DNA from 4 places in the Dorea amylophila genome. Region 3 is predicted to be linked to each of the others. Evidence: a T-box and tRNA genes for the amino acid it is inferred to sense, from the RefSeq annotation. Region 3 holds a T-box; the other regions hold tRNA genes.

Region 1 (5,623 bases), on a different contig from region 3:
AGCAGAAGTAAATGTGAAGGATGTACCGGTGTATTCAGATATAGAATTGCTCCTGGATAAAATCGATCAGGAGAGCAAAGAGGGAAAAGCACTTGGCGGTGGAAGCCTGGAAGGTGCAGAGTTTACAGTACGCTTTTATGCAGGCAGATATACGCAGGAATCTTTGCCTGAAAAACCTTCGAAAGTATGGGTGTTACGTACCAAAAAGGAGAATGACGTCTGCAGAAGTAAACTGGGAAAAGAGTATCAGATATCCGGTGATGATTTTTATTATGCAGAAAATGGAGATAAGCCGGTGCTTCCGCTTGGAACAGTCAGCATTGAAGAAACCAAAGCGCCAAAAGGATATATGCTGGAAAAGGCTTATATAGAAGGAGATAACGGAAAACTTGCAGAAAATTATTACCTGACACAGATCGTTCAGAATGGAAATCAGACCAATATACAGGGTGGAAACAACTATAAAATAGCAGACCGTATATGTAGAGGGGATATTGAATTTCAGAAAAAAGATGAAGAAACACAGATGGCAATGGCAGGAATTCCGTTTCAGATCACATCGGTAACGACGGGTGAATGTCACCGGATCATGACAGACGAAAATGGATATTTTTCATCGGCATCTGATTATACGAAACACAGCAAAGATACCAATAGCGGACAATCTGAAAGTGGTGTGTGGTTTGGAACGAACAGTAACGGAGAAAGTGTAGAGGTAAATGATGCATATGGTGCATTTCCTTATGATACCTATCGGTTGGAAGAACTTCGCTGTGAAGAAAATGTAGATAAAGTTCTGTATAAAGGAACATTCCGTATTTCCAGGGACCGGTATGTTGTTGATCTTGGGACAATACTTAATCCAGATCTTACAATTGCAACATCAGCAAAAGATGAAGCAACCGGAACACATTATTCAAATGCAGATGAAAAAGTAACGATCATAGATACCGTCACTTATACAGGTTTGAAAAAAGGGCAGGAATATGTCATGAAGGGTACATTGATGGACAGGAAAACAGGGGAAATGATTCTGGATGGCGAAAACAGAAATATTACTGCTTCTAAGAGATTTAAGCCGAAGACAGCCGAAGGCAGCGTGGAAGTAAAATTTGACTTTGATGCAAAGTCTCTGGCCGGAAAAAGTATTACAATATTTGAAGAATGCATGTTGGATAATACAGTGATCGCAGTGCATAAGGATCTGGAAGATGAAGATCAGATGATTCATTTTCCCAAATTAAAAACTTCTGTAAAAGACGAAGTAACAGATATGAAGATGGTAAAAGCTGAGAAAGATATGCGGATTATAGATACGGTAGAATATCATAATCTGAAAAAAGGGAAAAAATACAAGATTACCGGAATGTTAATGGATAAGGAAACAGGAAAAGCAGCAAGAAGTGCGTCTGGCAGAAAGATAACAGAAAGTGTAGAATTTGTTGCAGAAGGAAAAGACGGAACAGCGGAAGTAGAATTTGTGTTTGATGGAAGTAATCTTGCAGGAAAGACATTGGTCGCATTTGAAAAATTATATTATGGTGAAAAATTATATGCAGTACATACAGATCTGGAAGATGAAGCTCAGACAATCCATGTGCCGTCAGCAGGAACAACGGCTTCTGACAAAAATACAGGGACACATCATGCATATGCCGGTGAATATGTAGAACTTACAGATACGATAGAATACAGGAATCTACTGCCTGGTGAAACCTACACATTACATGGAACGGTAGTCGAGAAGGAGACAGAACAGCGGTTGAGTGAAGAAAAACAGCAGGAATTTATTCCGGAAAAGGCAGATGGCAGTATTGAAATTGCATTTGAAATCAACGGAACTGATCTGTCTGGAAAAACGGCAGTCATATATGAAGAGATTAAAATAGACGGAAAAAGCATCGCAGAACATAAAGATCCGGAGGCAAAAGAACAAAGTATTTATTTCCCGAAGATTGGTACAAAAGCTATGGATAAAAAGTCAAAGACGCAGGAAGGAGATGCAAGAGAAAAGCAGACAATCATAGATCAGGTGTCTTATGAAAATCTGCTGCCTGGCGAAACTTACATATTAAAAGGCGTTTTGATGGATAAAGTGGACGGGAAAGAAATGACAGATAAAAACAACAGAAAAATCACAGGCAGAACAACATTTACGCCGGAAAAATCAGCAGGAACAGTCGAAATGACATTCGAACTTGATGCACGTGAATTGGGCGGGAAAGCGGTTGTGGTATTTGAGAATCTGTATGATGAGGAAGATCATCTGATTGCAGATGAAGCGAATATAGATAATGCGGATCAGACAATTATATATAAGAATAATGAAAAATCTGCAGTATCGCCGAAAATCAACACAGACAATCCGAAACCATCTTCATCCATCCGTAAATCACCGAAGACAGGAGTGGAAAATCATACATTTTTATGGATGTTGACGCTTGGATCTCTGGGAACAGCGGTTGCGGCCGGAATTGCAATTTATAGAAAAAAACGGGATTGATGAAAGTTAAGCACTAGCGGAAGAAATAGAATCTTCTGTTAGTGCTTTTTGTATAAAAAAAGAAACATTTACTTCTTACGAAACCATAGTAATAAAAATGGTAAAAATAGTAAATGTCTCTAATCGCTAAACCCCTTGATTTTACTGGGTTTTTTGACTGCGGATAGTGGGACTTGAACCCACACGAAGTCACCTCCGCAAGATTTTGAGTCTTGTGCGTCTGCCATTCCGCCATATCCGCATATGTGTTGTTCACACAACAAAATAAATTATAACTATAAATGTATCGTCTGTCAATCTTTTTTTAAAAAAAAGAAAAGGTGAATGTGACAGATAAGGGAAGAATAAGTAGGAGTAAAAATTAGCCTTTTAAAAAGAAGCAAATTGGTGTATAGTAAGATAGTGATTTTATAAGAAAATGAACTATTTAGGTGGAGAGATATAATGAGCAGTAAAATTGTTCTGATAGATGGCCACAGTATTTTGAACCGTGCCTTTTACGGGCTGCCGGATCTGACGAATGCAGAAGGCCTTCATACAAATGCAATATATGGATTTTTGACGATTATGTTTAAACTTCTGGAAGAAGAAAAACCAGACTATCTGACGGTGGCATTTGATGTCCATGCTCCGACTTTCAGACATAAAATGTATGCAGAATATAAAGGCACCAGAAAGCCGATGGCTGATGAACTAAGGCAGCAGGTTCCTGTGATCAAAGAAGTGCTTCAGGCAATGGGAGTGAAGACGATCGAATGTGCGGGTCTGGAGGCCGATGACCTGATCGGTACACTTTCCAAGCGTTGTGAGCGCAAGGATATGGAAGTTGTGGTTATTTCCGGAGACCGTGATCTGTTGCAGCTGGCGACTGAGCATGTAAAGATTCGAATTCCGAAGACAAAGCAGGGCAGAACGGAGATAGAAGATTACTATGCCAAAGATGTTTTTGAACGCTATCAGGTGACACCGGAAGAATTCATCGATCTGAAAGCGTTAATGGGCGACACGGCAGATAATATTCCGGGAGTTCCTGGTATCGGGGAAAAGACTGCGACAAAGATCATTACACAGTATCACTCGATAGAAACGGCGCACGATCATGTGGAAGAACTGAAGCCGCCGAGAGCGTCTAAATCATTAAATGAATACTGGGATCTTGCGGTGCTCAGCAAAGAACTTGCAACAATCAATGTGAATGCTGAGTTTTCATATGAACTTTCAGAAGCAAAACTGGGTAACATATACACGGAGGAAGCATATGTCTTCTTTCAGAAACTAGAGTTTAAAAATCTTCTTTCCAGATTCGATGTTGCGGCACCGGCAAATAAGATCGAGGATGGTTTCAGGATTATCACTTCAAAAAGAGAGGCAGAAGAGATTTTTGCAAAGGCTGAAAAGGCACAGACGACAGGAGCAGTACTTTTTAAAGATATGGAAAATGTATTGCCGTTATTTGCAGATCAGGCCGGACTCGGAGGTATCGGTCTGTGCTTCTCAAATGAAGCAGGCTTTTGTATAAAAACCGGGAATGATATATCAGGAGAATGGCTTTTGGAAAAGCTTGCAGATGTGGCAGAAACGACAGATACATTTTCGATGTTTCATCTGAAAGAATCAATGAATCAGATTAAGATCCGGAAACCGGAAAATTGTTTTGATGTGAGTGTGGCTGCATATCTGCTGAATCCACTTAAGAATAATTATACATGGGAAGATGTTGCGAGAGAACATCTGGACCTGATGGTTGATGAAAAGGCAGATCAGGAAATAAAGGCCTGCTATGAAGCTTATACAAATTATGCATCGGTAGAAGTCCTGAGCCGGAAATTAGCGGATACGAAGATGGATACCTTATTCCGGGAAATTGAGATGCCGCTGGTATTTACATTGTTCGATATGGAGCAGAATGGTATCCGTGTTGAGGCAGAGGCATTAAAACAGTATGGCAATCAGCTCGCCGGCAAGATCGGTGATCTGGAAAAGGAGATCTACGAAGAGGCTGGCGAAACATTTAATATTAATTCGCCAAAACAGCTGGGTGTGGTATTGTTTGAAAATATGAAGCTTCCGGGTGGGCGAAAGACAAAGACGGGTTATTCCACTGCTGCAGATGTTCTTGAAAAACTGGCGCCGGAACATCCGGTAGTTGCAAAGATTTTGGAATATAGACAGTATACAAAGCTCAAATCCACATATGCGGACGGACTGGCAAATTATATTCAGGATGATGGAAGGATTCATGGAAAATTCAATCAGACGATCACGGCAACCGGAAGAATCAGCAGTACAGAACCAAATCTTCAGAATATTCCGGTGCGGATGGAGCTTGGCCGCCTGATCCGTAAAGTATTCATTCCGGAAGATGGATACCGGTTCGTGGATGCCGATTATTCACAGATCGAACTTCGCGTATTGGCACATTGTTCCGGAGATGAGCATCTGATCCGGGCATATAAAGAACAAAGTGACATTCACCGTATTACAGCCTCACAGGTATTTCATATACCGTTTGACGAGGTGACTCCGCAGCAGAGAAGGAATGCAAAAGCCGTAAATTTCGGTATTGTGTATGGAATCAGTTCATTTGGACTGAGTCAGGATCTGAGCATTACACGAAAAGAGGCTGCAAAATATATTGATGATTATTTTGCAACCTATCCGGGAATCAAGACATTTCTGGATCATGCAGTGACACATGCAAAAGAAGAAGGGTATGTGGTAACACTGTTCGGAAGAAGACGTCCGGTTCCGGAGCTTTCTTCCAGTAATTTTATGCAACGTTCGTTCGGAGAGCGGGTGGCAATGAATTCTCCGATTCAGGGAGCGGCAGCAGATATCATAAAGATTGCAATGATCCGGGTGAATCAGAAACTGAAAAAACAGAAGATGAAATCAAGACTTGTCTTACAGGTGCATGATGAACTTCTGATAGAAGCATACGAACCGGAACTGGAAGCAGTTCAAAAGATTTTAAAAGAAGAGATGGAGCATGCGGCCAAATTAAAGGTGCCGCTTGAAATAGACATGCATACAGGAGCGAACTGGTACGAAGCAAAATAAGAGGTGTGAGAGATGAAGATTATAGGAATTACCGGAGGAGTAGGCGCAGGGAAAACACAG
Region 2 (5,623 bases), on a different contig from region 3:
GTTTAAGAATACGACCTCCTACAAAATCAAGATTATGAATTTTCTTGATCGGTGAAAAGATCATCGGATGATGTGTAATCAGCATATCTGCACCATTCTTAACCGCTTCATCTATTACTTCATCTGTTGCATCCAGTGCGATATATATCTTTTTCACTTCTTTATCGTCTCTCCCCACCAGAAGTCCGACATTATCCCATGAAAGTGCGTAATTCAGCGGATATTCTTTTTCAATTACATTCATTACATCTCTACACAACATCTTACATACTCCCTTTCTTCTACTCGTAATACTTCAATGCCTCTTGCGTCAGTATGATCTCCTTTTTCAGTTCTTCCATTCTTCTGGCAGCACTTTCACTGTTCTGATGTTTAAAAAGCTGCCCGAATACATGCTCCTTAATTGCCATCTCCCTGTCCAGATATTTCTTGAGTACCGGATGCCGCTGCTTCAGCAGACATTTTCCATATGTATATTCACATACAGTATACTCTTCTTTTTCTCCATGTATGACTTTCATCATCGGATAAAATTTCCCATCTTCTTCTACCATATTCTCCTCTATGATCTGAAGCCGATGTTCATTCAAAAATCGTCTGACTTTTCCAATCTCCGACTGTGGCTGCAGGATCATTGTATCCAGCGCATCTGCTACCGTTCTTCCTTCCATCAGGATTTTTATCACCAGACCGCCGCCCATGCCGGCAGCAATCATCGTATCCACTTCTCCCGGAAGGACTTTTTCCAATCCGTCCGAAAGTCTGGTTTCTATCTTTTCTTTCAGTCCATGGCCGACTATATGCATTCTGGCTCTCTCCAAGGGACCTCTGTTGATATCCAGTGCGATCACTTTCTCCGCTATATGATGTTCTATCAGGTAAATAGGAATATAGCCGTGATCTGTACCGATATCTGCAACAGAAGCGCCCTCTGTCACCAGATCTGCAACTGCCTGCAGTCTCTTTGATAGTTCCATAGGCGCCTCTTTTCTTAATCTAAATAATCTCTTAATTTTCTGCTCCGGCTTGGATGACGCAGCTTGCGAAGTGCTTTTGCCTCAATCTGACGGATACGTTCACGGGTAACATCGAATTCTTTTCCTACTTCCTCCAGTGTACGTGCACGTCCATCGTTCATACCGAATCTTAATCTCAATACTTTCTGTTCCCTCTCAGTCAGAGTATCTAGAACTTCATCCAACTGCTCTTTCAAAAGTGTCTGAGCTGCCGCTTCTGCCGGTACCGGCACGTTATCATCCTGAATAAAGTCTCCGAGATGACTGTCTTCTTCTTCACCGATCGGAGTCTCCAATGATACCGGTTCCTGTGAAATTTTTAAAATCTCTCTTACTCTTTCTACCGGCATATCTAATTCTGCCGCAATCTCTTCCGGCGTAGGTTCACGTCCTAATTCCTGCAACAACTGTCTGGATACACGAATCAATTTATTGATCGTCTCTACCATATGAACCGGAATACGGATTGTTCTTGCCTGATCTGCGATTGCTCTCGTAATGGCCTGTCTGATCCACCACGTAGCATAAGTACTGAATTTAAAACCTTTGTGATAATCAAATTTTTCTACTGCTTTAATCAGACCCAGGTTTCCCTCCTGAATCAGATCCAGGAATAACATACCACGTCCAACATAACGCTTTGCAATACTTACAACCAGACGCAAATTCGCTTCTGCCAGTCTTTTCTTTGCTTCTTCATCGCCCTCTGCCATTCTCTTGGCAAGTTCTACTTCTTCATCTGCCGACAGAAGCGGTACTTTACCAATCTCTTTCAGGTACATACGGACCGGATCTTCAATGCTGATTCCATCCGGCACCGAAAGGTCGATTTTCTCCACATCAATATCATCTTCGTCTGACATCACAATATCATCCGGTATATCATCGTCATCATTACTGATTCTGAGCACATCAACATTATTTGCTTCCAGGTAATCGAATACTTTTTCCATCTGATCAGAATCAAGTTCCATATCAGAGAAAAAATCATTGATTTCCTGAATCTCCAGGATTCCTTTTTTCTTCTTTCCAAGTGATACAAGTTCTCTTAACTTTTCCTGGAATTTTACGATATTTTCGTCCATGTAGTGTCCATCCTCTCATTGCTTGTTTATATTTTATCCTTAATTAATGGAAATATGCAGTGTCCGCAGATCCTGCATTTTTCTTTTTTCATTCATCAGGCGCTGCAGTCCCTGAATGTCTGTAGGATCCAGATTCTTCGTCGCTTCTTCAATACTGTGATCTTTGACCCGTAGAATTGTCTCCTGCAATGCCTTTTCCTGTTCTTTCACAGTTGTCAGTTCTTTGATCTTCGTATGGAACAGACCTGCCACTTGCCGATGTTCCTCTTCATCTGTAAAGTGATTCATGATCTGAGCCGGATTAACCTCATGCTTTTCATATTGTTCATACAAAAGTTCTGCCACTTGCCGGAAAAGCCCTTCCGAAAAATCTTCCGGTGTAATATACTTTTCAATCTGTCGAAAGATATCTTCACTTTCAATCAGCCATGTGAGCAGTATTTTCTGAGACACCAGAATTCCATCTTCTTTTTTATTCTTCCTGTTATTCTGTATCTCCCTGGGTCTTTCAACCGGTTTTGCAAGTCCTGCCTGTACCGCCATCTTTCCAACCAGTTTCCTGAGATCTTCAAATCCGACATGATAGGCTTTCGCCACTGCTTCTATGTAGTTATTGCGTTCAATCTCTTCTTCAAACTGTGTCAGCCTTCTCGCCGTTTCTTTCATAAACTCCGTCTTTCCTTCTGGCGAATTCATATCATACTCCTTCTCCAGCACTTCCAGACTGTACATAAATACATTTCTCGCACTTGCAATCCGTTCTTCGAATTTCTCTGCTCCCAAATTCTTAATAAATTCATCCGGATCTTTATACGGTTCCATCCTTATGATCTTAGCAGTAATCCCTGCATCTCGTAAAATCGGCATGGCTCTTAATGCTGCCCTTGTACCGGCTCCGTCACTGTCATAAGTCAGATACACTTCCTGTACATATCTGCGGATCAGTGCAGCATGTCCCGGTGTCAGCGCAGTTCCCAATGACGCAACAGCATTGGTGAACCCTGCCTGGTGAAGTGAAATCACATCCATATATCCTTCACACAAAAGGAAATATGGCTTCTTGGTACGTCTTGCCCTGTTCAATCCATACAAATTCCGGCTCTTATCAAAAACCATTGTTTCCGGTGAATTCAGATATTTTGGTTTTGCATCTCCCATCACACGACCACCAAATCCGATTACCCTGCTATTGACATCCATAATCGGAAACATCACACGGTTCCAGAACTTATCATACACACCATTCTTTTCATCAATACTGATCAGTCCTGCTTTGGCAATCATGTCATCCTTATATCCTTTCGACTTCAAGTAACGGTACAGATCATCACTGTACTTATTCGAATAACCCAGACCAAATGCCTTGATCGTCTCGTCACTGAGCTGTCTTTTCTTAAAATATCCAAGTCCTACGGCTCCTTGACTGCTCTTAAGCTGCACGTAATAATATTGCGCTGCAGCTTTGTTGATTTCCAAAAGAATTGCCCTTGTATCCGCACGTTCTTTAGCCTCTTTCGAGTATTCTTCCTCCGGAAGTTCTACCCCTGCTCTGTCTGCCAGATATTTCAGCGCCTCAACAAATGTATAATTCTCATACTCCATCAAAAATGTAAATACATTTCCTCCGGCACCGCATCCAAAACAATAATACATCTGCTTCTGCCTGCTGACAGAAAAAGACGGAGACTTTTCATTGTGAAACGGACACAGGCCAAAATATGAGCTGCCTTTTTTCTGCAGTTTTACATAAGTAGATATTACATCTACAATATCATTTCTTGATCTTACTTCTTCGATAATCTCATCAGAATAATACATTTTGAATCTCCTCATTATTATTATTCGACAAAACTTTTTGATTTCCTTTAATTTTTCTCTTTTTTATTAAAATTCCTTATCGTTAATCAGAAAAAATTATTAGTATACAAAAAAATAAGAAACCCAAAACAAATCAAGGGTTTCCATCTTTTAGATGAATGCGGAAGATGGGACTTGAACCCACACAAGCGCAATGCTTACAAGATCCTTAGTCTTGCTCGTCTGCCAGTTCCGACACTTCCGCATATTCACTATATAATTTTCAGTCTTCGTTACTCTCAAAAAATAACTGCGGAAGATGGGACTTGAACCCACACAAGCGCAATGCTTACAAGATCCTTAGTCTTGCTCGTCTGCCAGTTCCGACACTTCCGCATTCATCTTTGCTCTCTCGCGAAGACAAGATATATAATACATCGAAATTGTTATTGTGTCAACAGTTTTTTTGAATTTTTTTATTTTTTTGAACTATTGCATAAACTGTTAATATTTCTTCTGTTTCAAAAGGACTCTCTTAATATAGCGGAAAGTTTTTTCCTCTCCCTCTTCTGCCAGCATTTTCAACAATTCGTGCAGAAGGCCTGCTGTATCCGGATGGATCATTTTTCCAAGCCGCCCGGCTCCCTTCTCATAATACTCCAATGGATGACTGTCTCTGTATGCGTCCCCCTGATATGTCTTAGATGCCGCAATACGATCCATGAACATCTCCACAACATATTGAAGCGGCATCTTAAGGCCTATGATACCTTCCCCCGGATCTACACTATAATCGATCCAATATTCATAATGATGTTTGTTACGTCCTTTATGATGTAACCATGCCTTAGAATAACCCGTTGCCTCCCGTTCAGCATTATTCGGACTTCTATTTCCCTGGTAATACCTGCATCCAACTAAAAATTCTGTCGGTGAATATTTGGACAGGTCATGAAGAAGTCCCTGTCTGTAAAGTCCTACTTTAAAGCATTCCTTCATAACAAGATATTTATGATGATTGATCGTCTGTAAGTGTTGTAATGTTTTCATTTCTCTTCGTTTCAACCTCCACAATCCGTTCTGCTGTAAGCACCGTAACCGACCGCTCTTTTAACTCTAATTTTCTCTGATCTTTCAAAAGCACCGGCACATCTAACATCCCCCGTTCCGTCGTCGCTTTCACATACCAGCCATATCCCTTTGGTAAAGCCGGCAGTGCAAATACATGTTCCAGCCAATGCATATTATATGCAACATAACAGTCCTCGCTTTTTGTCTGTGCTCCACTATAATATACGCCCAATTGCCTGCTCGACACTTCCCCCGGTATCTGCCACGCCTCTTCCCCGTGATAAGATACATCCGGCACACCGCAACAGCTAAGATCTATCCCCTGCAGTTCTCGCTCCGGTGTGAGAATCGGATGCGATTTACGGAATGCAATCAGTTCTTTTACAAAATCATGCAGTTCTTTCTTCTTTTCCAGTCCCCGCCAATCTGTCCATCCTATCGGATTATCCTGACAGTATACATTATTATTACCTTTCTGAGAATTTCCAAACTCATCTCCTGCAAGCATACACGGAGTTCCCTGTGCCAGAAAGAGCAGGAAAAATGCATTAAATATCTGATGATTCCGCAGTTCCATTACTGCCTTTTTCCTGCTCGGTCCTTCCGCCCCGCAGTTCCAGCTATAATTATAATCCGGTCCATCCTGATTATGTT
Region 3 (5,623 bases):
AGCCGACCTATTTTGTCGCATTAAAAGACGATGCCGGTCTGGTGAAGAAATATGCAATGGTTAATGTCCAGAAGTATCAGATCGTTGCAATTGGTGACAGTGTCAGTCAGTGTCAGGAGAATTATAATGAATTACTGTTGAAAAATGGTGTGAAAGAACAGGAAAAGGATACGCGGAAGGAAGAAGAGGTATCCGGAAAGATCACGAAGATTGCGCAGGCTGTTCTGAATGGAAATTCTCATTATTATCTGATGTTGGAGAATTCTGACGCGATCTATGATGTATCAGTAGCAGATATCATAGATGTGATCCGATGTGAACTGGGAGAACAGGTGACGGTAACGTATAAAGAGGATAAGGATGTCAATACAGTGACAAAGTTAAATACCGGTAAAGATGCAAAAGAAAAAACAGATTCTGATAAAGAAGAGGCAGATGCACAGGAATAATAGCTGGTGATACATTTTACCGAAAAGATATAAGGAATGAGAGAGTCATGGAGATTAGTATACTTCTTGCGGAACAGATCATAGCTATGTTTCTGACAATGGCGGTTGGATTCGGAGTGGTCAGAGCCGGACTTTTTAAGACGGAAGACAGCCGGATCATTTCAAATATGGTTGTGTATATCTGCAATCCATGTGTAGTCGTACATGCATTTCAGATTGAACTGACGGACGACAAGATAAAAGGGCTTATGATCGCGGTTGGGATGTCGGTAATTGTGCATGTGATCCTGATCGTGGGTTCGGAATTATTATCATATATAATTCATTTTAACAGCATAGAGAAGGCATCCATTATTTATACAAATGCAGGATATCTGGTGATTCCGCTGGTATCGGCGGTACTGGGCGAGGAATGGGTGTTTTATACGACGGCATTTATTCTGGTGCAGACGATATTGATGTGGACACACGGCGTAAATCTGATCGGGCAGGAGAAGAACCTGAATATCCGTAAGATTCTGTGTAATCCGAATGTAATCGCAATGATAATAGGAATTGCACTTTTTGCGCTGGAGATCCGTCTTCCGGCAGTGATCGACAGCTGTGTCAGCGGGTTTGGCGATATGATCAGTCCGGCTAGCATGATGGTGATCGGAATGGTGATCGGTGATGTAGATCTAAGGTGGGTGTTCCGGCAGAAGCGTCCGTATCTGATCTGTATGATTCGGCTGATCCTGTTCCCGTTAATTGCGGCAATTGTTTTTGCGGGACTGGAGCGGACCGGGTTACATCCGGATGCGGAGTATATTCTGATGATCGTACTGATCGCAACTGCAGCCCCGGCAGCAGCAATGGTCACACAGCTTGCACAGATTTATGAAAAAGATTCTAGATACGCCAGTGTGATCAATGTAATGTCAGTAATATGCTGTATCATTACGATGCCTTTGATGGTCCTGATTTATGAGATGTTGATTGGATAATAAAAAATAAAATAAGACAGAAAAAAAGCTTCGCAAGTATGTGCAATGCATATTCCTGCGAAGCTTTTTATATCGATAATCTGTCGATATTATAATCTTATAATCCTTCACTATACTGCGAGATCTTGTCCAGTACACGCTGCTTTGCGTCTCCGGTAAGAGGAACAGGGCAGTAGTCGTTATAGCCACTGGAAGAAGAGATAGAACAAGGGATAATGTTTAATTTACTGCTTTTCGTTAATTTTCCTTTTTTATTAAAAGTAAATGTCTGCTGCACGATCATGCTGTCCGTATCACTTGGTGTTGAATTGCCGCCAAAACAGAAATTACCAAGACTATAGCAGATGTATTTTCCATTATATTCTTCAATACCTTCAAGTACATGTGGGTGGTGCCCGATCACAAGATCCGCACCTTTATCGACAGCAAGATGTGCGAGAGCCTTCTGGTTTTCATCCGGTGTATACTGCTTTTCGATTCCCCAGTGGAAATTCACGATGATGACCTGTGCACCGGCTTTTTTCAGGGCTTTGATATTTTGCTTCACCTGAGATGCACGTTTTTGATGGTCTGCAAGTTCATAGATTCCGGTGACACCGACTTTTATACCTTTTATCTTTAAAATCTTGATACGGTTATAACCGAAGGAAGCAATTCCGGCATCCTCCAGTGCGGAAATCGTGTCGGTATAACTCTTCTCGCCATAATCATGACTGTGGTTGTTGGCGAGATTGGCTGCTTCAATAGAACTTCCGGAAAGGATGGAAGCATATTCGGCAGGAGCTTTAAAAGCAAAGGTTTTTGCCTCACGGGCTGTCTCGTCAGTGAGGGTTCCTTCCATATTAACAATGGAAGGTCGTCTTTTTTAAAAATGGATCTGACATGCTGGAAGAAATAATCAGCACCATGTGATTCATAGTACGCATTCAGGCTGGCAGAATAGTTGAAACTTTCATCGGTTCCAAGCGTACAGTCTCCGGTTGAGCTGATGATAAGAGAAAGCTTGTCCGTATTGTTCTTTCCCTTTTTACTGAGTGTTACCGTTTTTAATTCTACGGTGTCTTTTTCAGAAGACTTTTTTTCGGAAGACTTCTTTTTTTGAGTGTTCTTTTTTGAAGATTTCTTTTTTTTGCTGCTTTTTTTTGCAGTCGTTTTTTTGTTTTTTGGGGAACCGGCAGTTTTGTCTGCTGAGGTTGTGACAGTAGGACCGGTGAATTTGTTTACAACAGCATGGACTGCGGCCCGGATCAGGAATAGGAATCCGATCAGGATCAGTATCATGGCAATAATCAGCAGGATACGCTGAATCTGTCTCTTGCGCCTTCTGCGTGCCCTTTTCTTTTTTGCATCTTTAATTCCGCTCATACGTTTTCTCTCCTGTACATGGCAGGATTGTCAGACCTGCCTTTTTGTTTTTTATATCTTATTGTGACATAAAACGACAGTCCATTTGTAAAATGGACTGTCGGATCATTCTGTCTCAATAAGAAAGATTAGTTCAGATATTTGCATCCTTCTGTATTTACGTCAGCAAGTTCCTCTTTGTTTGCACTGATGCTGACATAGAATTCAACTTCACATTCTTTGGAAACCTGTTTCAGGCGGTCAATAAATGCCGGAATATTATCCAGTGAGATATCAGCGTGTTTTAAGATACCATCGATAAATACATACTCGATATCGTGATTAGAACTGTACATACCATATAAAAATCCGATATATTCGTCAATGTTTGTGATTGCCGGGAAATCATCCATACAAATTGTGCGGATATCAAATGTTACACTTGCTGTATCGCGGTGTGTTTTTTTGATAAATACAACATTTCCATTGCATTTTTTCGCAGCCTCATTGGCCTGCTCGATCATCTGCTGTGTTTTTCCTGTTCCTTTCGGACCTGCTAATAAATAAACCATGGTAAACACTCTCCTTTATGTATCATATTTACTGATCTGTATCAGTAGTAATTACTTATCCTTATTATACACTAAGAAACTGGTGAGAACAACTAAAAAAATGAATTTTCTGACAATTTTTTTGGCTAAAATGTTAACTTTGCGACAGGAAAATAATTGAAAGCATGTGATGAAAAATATGAGGAATCTGCGAGGTATTTCTGTACTTTCTTGAAGACAGGTCTTGACTTATTTTAACATTCTTCATATAATAATGAAGAATATTGAAAAGACGCAGAAGAGGAGTATTAAGGGTCCGGTGTCTGATAAGAGAACTGTCGGTTGGTGCGAGACAGCAGACGAAGACTCCCAACTCACCTCAGAGTCCTTTTGCTGAACGGATTTACTGAAGATCACATAGGCAGAAGCGGGTGCTTCCCGTTATAGAAGAAAAATGAGTGCATCTGGCAGGTAATGTCGGGTGAAGAAGAGTGGTACCACGGAATATAAGCCTTTTTCGTCTCTTATAATGAGATGAACAGGCTTTTTTATTTTTATTATAGGATGTGTATTCTTGTAATAAAATCAGTTACCATATAAAAACAGGAGGACAAAAAAATGTCAAAGATCCCTTATAATCATAAGGCAATTGAAAAAAAGTGGCGTGAAAAATGGGAAGAAAACCCGGTAAACGTCCAGTTTGATGAAGATGGAAATAAGAAAGAAAAATATTACTGTCTGGATATGTTCCCGTATCCATCAGGAAATGGACTTCATGTAGGTCACTGGAGAGGATATGTAATCTCTGATGTATGGAGCCGCTATAAATTACAGCAGGGTTATTACATCATTCATCCAATGGGATGGGATGCATTCGGACTTCCGGCTGAGAACTACGCAATTAAGATGGGCGTTCACCCGGAGATCTCAACAGCTGCCAATATTAAGAATATCAAACGTCAGATCAATGAGATCGCAGCTCTCTACGACTGGGACAGAGAAGTAAATACAACAGATCCGAACTTCTACAAATGGACACAGTGGATCTTCGTTAAGATGTTCAAAGAAGGACTTGCATACGAGAAAGAATTCCCAATCAACTGGTGCCCTTCATGTAAGACGGGACTTGCTAACGAAGAAGTGGTTGGCGGAAAATGTGAACGTTGCGGTGCTGAGGTTACAAAGAAGAACCTTCGTCAGTGGATGTTAAAGATTACAAAATACGCAGACAGACTGTTGAATGATCTGGATAAGCTGGACTGGCCGGAGAAGGTTAAGAAGATGCAGGCTGACTGGATCGGAAAGTCTTACGGAGCAGAGGTTGATTTCCCTGTAGAAGGAAGAGACGAGAAGATTACTGTTTACACAACAAGACCGGATACTTTATACGGAGCAACATTTATGGTTCTGGCACCGGAGCATGAACTGGCTAAGAGCCTTGCAAATGACGAGACAAGAGAAGCAGTAGAACAGTACATTTATGATGCTTCTATGAAGTCGAATGTAGATCGTATGCAGGATAAGGAAAAGACAGGTGTATTCACAGGTAGCTATGCAATCAATCCAATCAACGGGGCGAAAGTTCCAATCTGGCTGTCTGATTATGTACTTGCTGACTATGGTACAGGAGCAATTATGTGTGTACCGGCTCATGATGACCGTGACTTTGAATTTGCTACAAAGTTCAATATTCCGATCATCCAGGTAATTGCAAAAGACGGAAAAGAGATTGAGAATATGACAGAGGCTTACACAGACGCTGTTGGAACAATGATCAATTCCGGAGAATGGAATGGACAGGAATCTTCTGTACTGAAGAAAGAAGCTCCGCATATGATCGAAGAGCGTGGAATCGGACGCGCAACAGTGAACTTCAAACTGCGTGACTGGGTATTCTCACGTCAGAGATACTGGGGAGAGCCAATCCCGATCGTACATTGTCCGAAATGTGGAAATGTACCGGTGCCGGAAGAAGAACTTCCACTCCGTCTGCCGGAAGTAGAATCTTACGAACCTACAGGAACTGGAGAATCCCCGCTTGCTGCAATTGATGAGTGGGTAAACTGCAAATGCCCTCAGTGTGGAGCTGATGCGAAGAGAGAGACAAACACAATGCCGCAGTGGGCAGGATCTTCATGGTACTTCCTGCGTTACGTAGATAACCACAATGATAAAGAACTGGTATCAAGAGAAAAAGCAGATGAGATGCTTCCTGTAGATATGTATATCGGAGGAGTAGAACATGCAGTTCTTCACCTTCTGTACTCACGTTTCTACACCAAGTTCTTATATGATA
Region 4 (5,623 bases), on a different contig from region 3:
GCCCGCCTTCTGTTCCGACCAGACCACTTCTTGATACCTTGTCCGGTTCATAGGCATCCAGCGCATCCAGCATGGACTGCCACATATACTTCATCTTTTCCCAGGAATCTTCTATCTTCACATCCCTCTCCTGTGCATCCTCTAACTGGATTGCTTTCCAGAATGGAATGTTCTCTTTTTCCCCTCTCAGTTTCGCCTCTTCCATTGACTGATATGACATATCTTCTTTTCCTCCATTATCTATACCGATCCGTTCGGATCAAGAAATTTCACACGGATAATTCCCGGCTTGCTCTCCAGTTCATCGATCGCACTCTGCGGAATCACCTGATCTGTCTCTACAACCATAACAGCCGTTCCGCCACGCTTGTCACGGAATACCTGCATGGTCGCCACATTGATCTCAGCTTTACTGAGTGCAGCGGCCACCTCCATGATCCGTCCCGGCTCATCCACATTCCGGATGATCAGTGTACAGCTCTCTCCACTGAAATTTACATCAATCCCATCCAATTTACAGACACAGATGCGTCCGCCTCCGATGGAATGTGCCTGGATCTTCATCTGCGGCACACCTTCTGCTTCCATAATAATCTGAGCAGTATTCGGATGTGCACCCTTAATGTTCTTGTTCTTCATTACAAAATCCATCCCCATGTCTTTTGCAACTTCGTAACTGTCCGGTATGCGCATATCATCCGGCATCATCCCCAATAAACCGGCAATCAATGCCCTGTCCGTTCCATGTCCCTTTCCTGTTGCGGCAAACGAGCCATGCAAGATAACCTCCGCCTTCTCCGGCTGACGGCCGAATAACTGTCTTGCCACCATACCGATCCTGACTGCCCCTGCTGTATGCGAGCTGGATGGACCTACCATTACCGGTCCTAAAATGTCGAATATATTTCCCATATTCTTTTTCCCTTTCTTTTTTACTATAACTATCCCCTTCCCCATCTTTTTCAAGTATCGGATAGTTACGTATTTTGGTATATTCTATTTACTATTATACGTTCCCATCTCATCTTTTACAATGGTCAAAGATTGTTTTTTCCTCTCTGATATGCTAACATTTTATAACGCAGGACCGGATATCTGATATAGAAGCTTTAAGGTATCCTCCCAGCCTATGATAAGGAAGTGTATAGCATGAATAAAAAAGAAGTTCTAGAGATCCGCAGACAGTTTTCTCCTGAAAACTGTGCCATCACACGCATCTGCGGATGTTATGTGGATCACGAAAAAGAGAAAAAAATGGAAATGAAAAAAGCCTTCTTATCTTTACCCGAAGAAGAGGCTTTCAAATATTTTGACATCTTCAAACACACCCTTTCCGGAACAATTGGAAAGAACCTCATCAATATGGAATTCCCGCTCGACCAGGAATTGAATGGCGGCACACAGGAATTTCTTATGAGATTAAAGGACAGTAAACTTCAGGATGACCTTCTTCTGGAGGAATTCTATGATAAGGTCGTGGAAAGTTATGAATACGGCGAAAACTACTACATCATCCTGATCCATGCCGTATACGATGTTCCCGGTAAGACCAAAGATGGTCTGGAGATGGAGGACGCCTCCGATACCGTATATGAGCACATCCTCTGCAGCATCTGTCCGGTCAATCTTACGAAAGCCGGACTTACTTACAATGCACAGACAAATAACATTGAAGACCGTATCCGCGACTGGTTCGTAGAAGCTCCGGTCAAAGGATTTTTATTCCCTGCATTCCAGGATCGTGCAACGGACTTACATAATGTCCTTTATTACACAAAGAAACCAGAAGAATTACAGCCATATTTCGTAGAACACGTCCTTGGAAGCACTACTCCACTGACTGCCGGTGATCAGAAGACAACCTTCCAGGCAATCGTAAGTGATACCCTGGGCGAAGACAGTGACTACGAAGTGGTCCGTAACATCCATGATAATTTAAATGAAATGATCGAACAGTCCAAGGAAGAACCGGAACCGCTGGAATTATCCAAAACTGATGTCAGAAAGCTCCTGACACGCAGCGGAGTTGCCGAAGAGAAGCTGGAATCATTCGATGATGAATTCGATGAGACAGTCGGCATACACGGAACCCTGCTCGCATCCAACATCGCCAGTGCTAAGACTTTCCAGATTGAGACACCGGATGTGGTAGTTAAGGTTAATCCGGAACGAGCCGATCTGGTAGAGACGCGTGATATCGATGGACGCCGCTGTCTGGTAATTGCAATCGATGATCATCTGGAAGTAAACGGAATCGAAATCCATTAGATTTGAAGAAAAAATTAAAAAAATTTCAATTTTTCACAAAAAATGTTTGCATTTTCCGTCAGACTATGATAAGATACTTTTTGTCAAGCGGAAATGGCGGAATGGCAGACGCGCTAGATTCAGGTTCTAGTGGGAGCAATCCTGTGAGGGTTCAAGTCCCTTTTTCCGCATGAAAAAACCTTGAAGATTTGTTCTTCAAGGTTTTTTATTTTTTCTGAATTATGATTTTATTTACTTCTTTTTATGCGCTCCCGCAGTTCCTCAAATATCTCCTTATGCTGCCCGACCTGCATCTTCGGGAATGCCTTCACGAGACGCTCACCAACTTTTGTACGGTTCTCTGCCATCTCTTCGTATTTCTCTTTTAATTCCTCTATACGAGCTTTCTTCTCCTCCCTGAATTCCATACCTTCCATTACATTCTCATAGATATTCTCGCCGACCTTATCAGACAGTTCCTTCAGCTCGGCTGCAATCTTCTCCATTGCTTCCAGTCTGCGGTTCATCTTAAGGATACCGGAAGCTGTTACATACAGATCCGCAAGAAGTCCGACCGCCAGACACGCCATAACTACAATTCCCAGAACGAGCGGAATCATCGTCAGCACTTTGTAAATCAGCGGATGGATAATCTTCACGATCAGGACGCAGAACACTCCCCAGATCAGCGAAAACAACACACATACATATCCACCAATATTCAATGGCTGTTCCGAATAATCCCACCATTTATTATGAAAGATCTTCTCCAGCAAAAATCCGGTAATCCCTTCGATCACAGTCACAAGTATGGTAGAACTGATATACAGCAACACCAGGTTATTCTCAACCGGCGTCAGAAACTGTACTACAACACCAACCCCTATTCCATATACCGGACAGATCGGTCCATTCAAAAATCCACGGTTTACAAACTTGCCCTGTTTTGCTGCTGCATATGCGACCTCCGTGCACCATCCCAGGAATCCATATACAAAAAATGATAATGCGAAATAATATAACTCTGTCAAATATCCTCTCTCCTTCTTTGTCATTATATTAATAAATTTTATTATACGTGATTCCACTTTATTTCTCAACAAACTTCTTTTTCAGATCTGTTAAGCTTTTATTTCATATAATACAAATCTAAATTTTTTCTTACAACTTCGTGAATATTCTGTGACCACTCTTGAGAGTTTTTTTCAAACATTATAAAATAGAAGATGGGTATAAATAGGAGGGATTAACAATGAGTTTAAATAACAAGAAAAAAACACCAACTGCTTCTGATGTTTTTGACGATGATTTCGAAGTGATCTACGAAGGTGATCTTCCAGACATCTCTATCGATGATGACGATGATGATGATTACCGTGATGTATTATCCGGATTATCCGATATTGATCATACCGATTATATCAGAAAAAATGATTATGACAGATTAACAAAAAAATTAAAGGATAAAAACAGGAAAACTTCCAGAAAAAGCAGGAATCAAAAAGGAAAAGATAATTTCTTTGATACCAGCTATTATGATGAGGATTTCCTTGATGAGTTAGATGATGAGCTTTATGATGATGACATTGCCATGGATGATGATTATGATGATTCCCGCAATGGTCGTAAAAAAGAGAAAAACCGCCGAAAAAAACGTGGGGTTAAAATTCCAAATGTCGCAAAACCGGTTGCAAAAACCGCAAAAACGGGAGGAAAAATCTTATTCAAATTTATCAATTTTCTGTTAAGAATGGGAACGCTGCTATTGATCGCATGGATCATTTATCTTTTGGGACTGCATTTCCTGACAAATATAGGTCCTTTTGGTAACATTATTTCCCGTCTGACAGCTGCAGATCAGGAACTGATCGCCTATCTTGCGGTTGCCGGAGTATTATTGCTTTATGAGATTATTATCTTTTTCTGTGTTCTCGGCGGAAGCAGGAAGCAGGGCCGTGATGGAAATACCATCGATAACGGCCGGGGGCTTACATCCTTTATCATTATCGCAACCGGCTCTTATCTGTCTGCTGTGTTTGCAAGTCTCATTCCGCAGATTCCTGCCGCACTCCAGGGAATCCAGAGTGCATTGACTGTTTACGGAAGTTTAAAGAATACATTACTTCCAATCTGTGCCGCAGGAGTTGTAAGCTGTATAATCCGGAAATTTATTATAAAATAGTCAAAAAAACACCGAGGCAGAATTGAATGCCCGGTGTTTTTTCATTTCTTTTATTTTTTCTTTTTAACACGGATTTTTCTGATCAACTTTCGTATCAGCCAGATAATCACTATAATCAGAAAAAGAAGTCCCGCACAGATTCCCACGATCATTCCGGCAAATTTATTCGGATGTTTTAACAGATCTGCAATATTCCTGCTGTCTTCCACTACTTTCCGCCCGTGTGTCGTACTATAGTAATCAGAAACATTTGCTATTCCGTCTCCGTCTGTGTCTTCAAACGACTGCATATATCTTGCAATTGCCACCCATGCCTTTAATTCTGTCTTACCGTCTGTAATTGCCTCATCTTCCAGATTCTTTAGCAGCTTACCATTCTTATCCTTCGGTTCAATCTTTAATAATCCATATGATACATCCGTGACAGAGCCCAACATCTGTCCTGTATACAGATCTGTCACAACCTTGTATAATTTATCATCCTGTATCTCTTCTCTCTTCCCGTCTTTGGTCAGATAGCAGTCTGTTACTTTATTCAGAATCATGCGGTGCGGATTATAAGTAAAGTTCATTCCACTGCAATATAATCTTGCAGTCGTCATATAATCAGAAACAGACGCATCTACTTCTGCTACCAGCTTTAATTCTTTTCCGGTTAAATATGCAGTGATCAGTGGATAACCGGCAAGACCGTCTTTACCGATCCCCAGCGAGAAAGAATTATAAACCTTTTCTACCGTAATATCACCTTTTGTGTATGTGTCACGCACCGTTCCACTTGGCACAACCGCCACATCTACCGGCCTGCCATCATATCCTTCGGAATTTTCCACCGCATACACATAGGCGTCAGATATAATGTCTCCCAGATTCAGTTCTTCATGCTTTGTTTCCATTTCCCCAAGGCTGTTGAACTTAATATCATTTTCTGCAAGCACCTGATCTTTTGTATAACCGAAATTTACCAGATAATTGGTATCAACAGTATCCATAAATTTATCAATCTGCTTTTGGGCTGCCTGATCAGATTTTACATTCTTTGTTACTGGAATCAATTTATAAGTATTCATTTTCCAGCGTTTATCTTTCTTCTGGGTCATGGAAATGCTTCCAAGATTTCTACCGTATTCCCCACAGGATACGATATAAGTATTCCCATGTCTGATTGGCTGGTCTAATTGCGTATGTGTATGC

Evidence for each region. The T-box of region 3 lies ahead of leuS (leucine--tRNA ligase). A T-box ahead of a tRNA ligase gene usually reads a tRNA of that ligase, here a tRNA-Leu.
Region 1: it encodes a tRNA-Leu, which carries the amino acid that the T-box ahead of leuS (leucine--tRNA ligase) is inferred to sense. The anticodon was not compared.
Region 2: it encodes a tRNA-Leu, which carries the amino acid that the T-box ahead of leuS (leucine--tRNA ligase) is inferred to sense. The anticodon was not compared.
Region 4: it encodes a tRNA-Leu, which carries the amino acid that the T-box ahead of leuS (leucine--tRNA ligase) is inferred to sense. The anticodon was not compared.

The regions. Positions count from the first base shown of each region.
Region 1 covers NZ_JAOQJW010000025.1:11,791-17,413, forward strand. Annotated here, with positions in the region: gene OCV72_RS14095 (VaFE repeat-containing surface-anchored protein) at 1-2,503, shown strand, start outside; tRNA gene OCV72_RS14100 (tRNA-Leu) at 2,662-2,744, opposite strand; gene polA (DNA polymerase I) at 2,948-5,563, shown strand; gene coaE (dephospho-CoA kinase) at 5,576-5,623, shown strand, end outside.
Region 2 covers NZ_JAOQJW010000001.1:226,730-232,352, reverse strand. Annotated here, with positions in the region: gene OCV72_RS01165 (Nif3-like dinuclear metal center hexameric protein) at 1-262, opposite strand, end outside; gene OCV72_RS01160 (tRNA (adenine(22)-N(1))-methyltransferase) at 282-977, opposite strand; gene rpoD (RNA polymerase sigma factor RpoD) at 992-2,101, opposite strand; gene dnaG (DNA primase) at 2,141-3,919, opposite strand; tRNA gene OCV72_RS01145 (tRNA-Leu) at 4,079-4,163, opposite strand; tRNA gene OCV72_RS01140 (tRNA-Leu) at 4,210-4,294, opposite strand; gene OCV72_RS01135 (DUF5662 family protein) at 4,403-4,948, opposite strand; gene OCV72_RS01130 (alpha-amylase family glycosyl hydrolase) at 4,908-5,623, opposite strand, start outside.
Region 3 covers NZ_JAOQJW010000002.1:74,512-80,134, forward strand. Annotated here, with positions in the region: gene OCV72_RS01510 (hypothetical protein) at 1-449, shown strand, start outside; gene OCV72_RS01515 (AEC family transporter) at 497-1,432, shown strand; gene OCV72_RS16530 (CapA family protein) at 1,530-2,273, opposite strand; gene OCV72_RS01525 (hypothetical protein) at 2,926-3,348, opposite strand; T-box leader at 3,614-3,855, shown strand; gene leuS (leucine--tRNA ligase) at 3,946-5,623, shown strand, end outside.
Region 4 covers NZ_JAOQJW010000004.1:70,925-76,547, forward strand. Annotated here, with positions in the region: gene sdaAA (L-serine ammonia-lyase, iron-sulfur-dependent, subunit alpha) at 1-220, opposite strand, end outside; gene sdaAB (L-serine ammonia-lyase, iron-sulfur-dependent subunit beta) at 241-912, opposite strand; gene OCV72_RS03145 (DUF4317 domain-containing protein) at 1,150-2,268, shown strand; tRNA gene OCV72_RS03150 (tRNA-Leu) at 2,356-2,438, shown strand; gene OCV72_RS03155 (putative ABC transporter permease) at 2,496-3,302, opposite strand; gene OCV72_RS03160 (hypothetical protein) at 3,500-4,429, shown strand; gene OCV72_RS03165 (bifunctional metallophosphatase/5'-nucleotidase) at 4,480-5,623, opposite strand, start outside.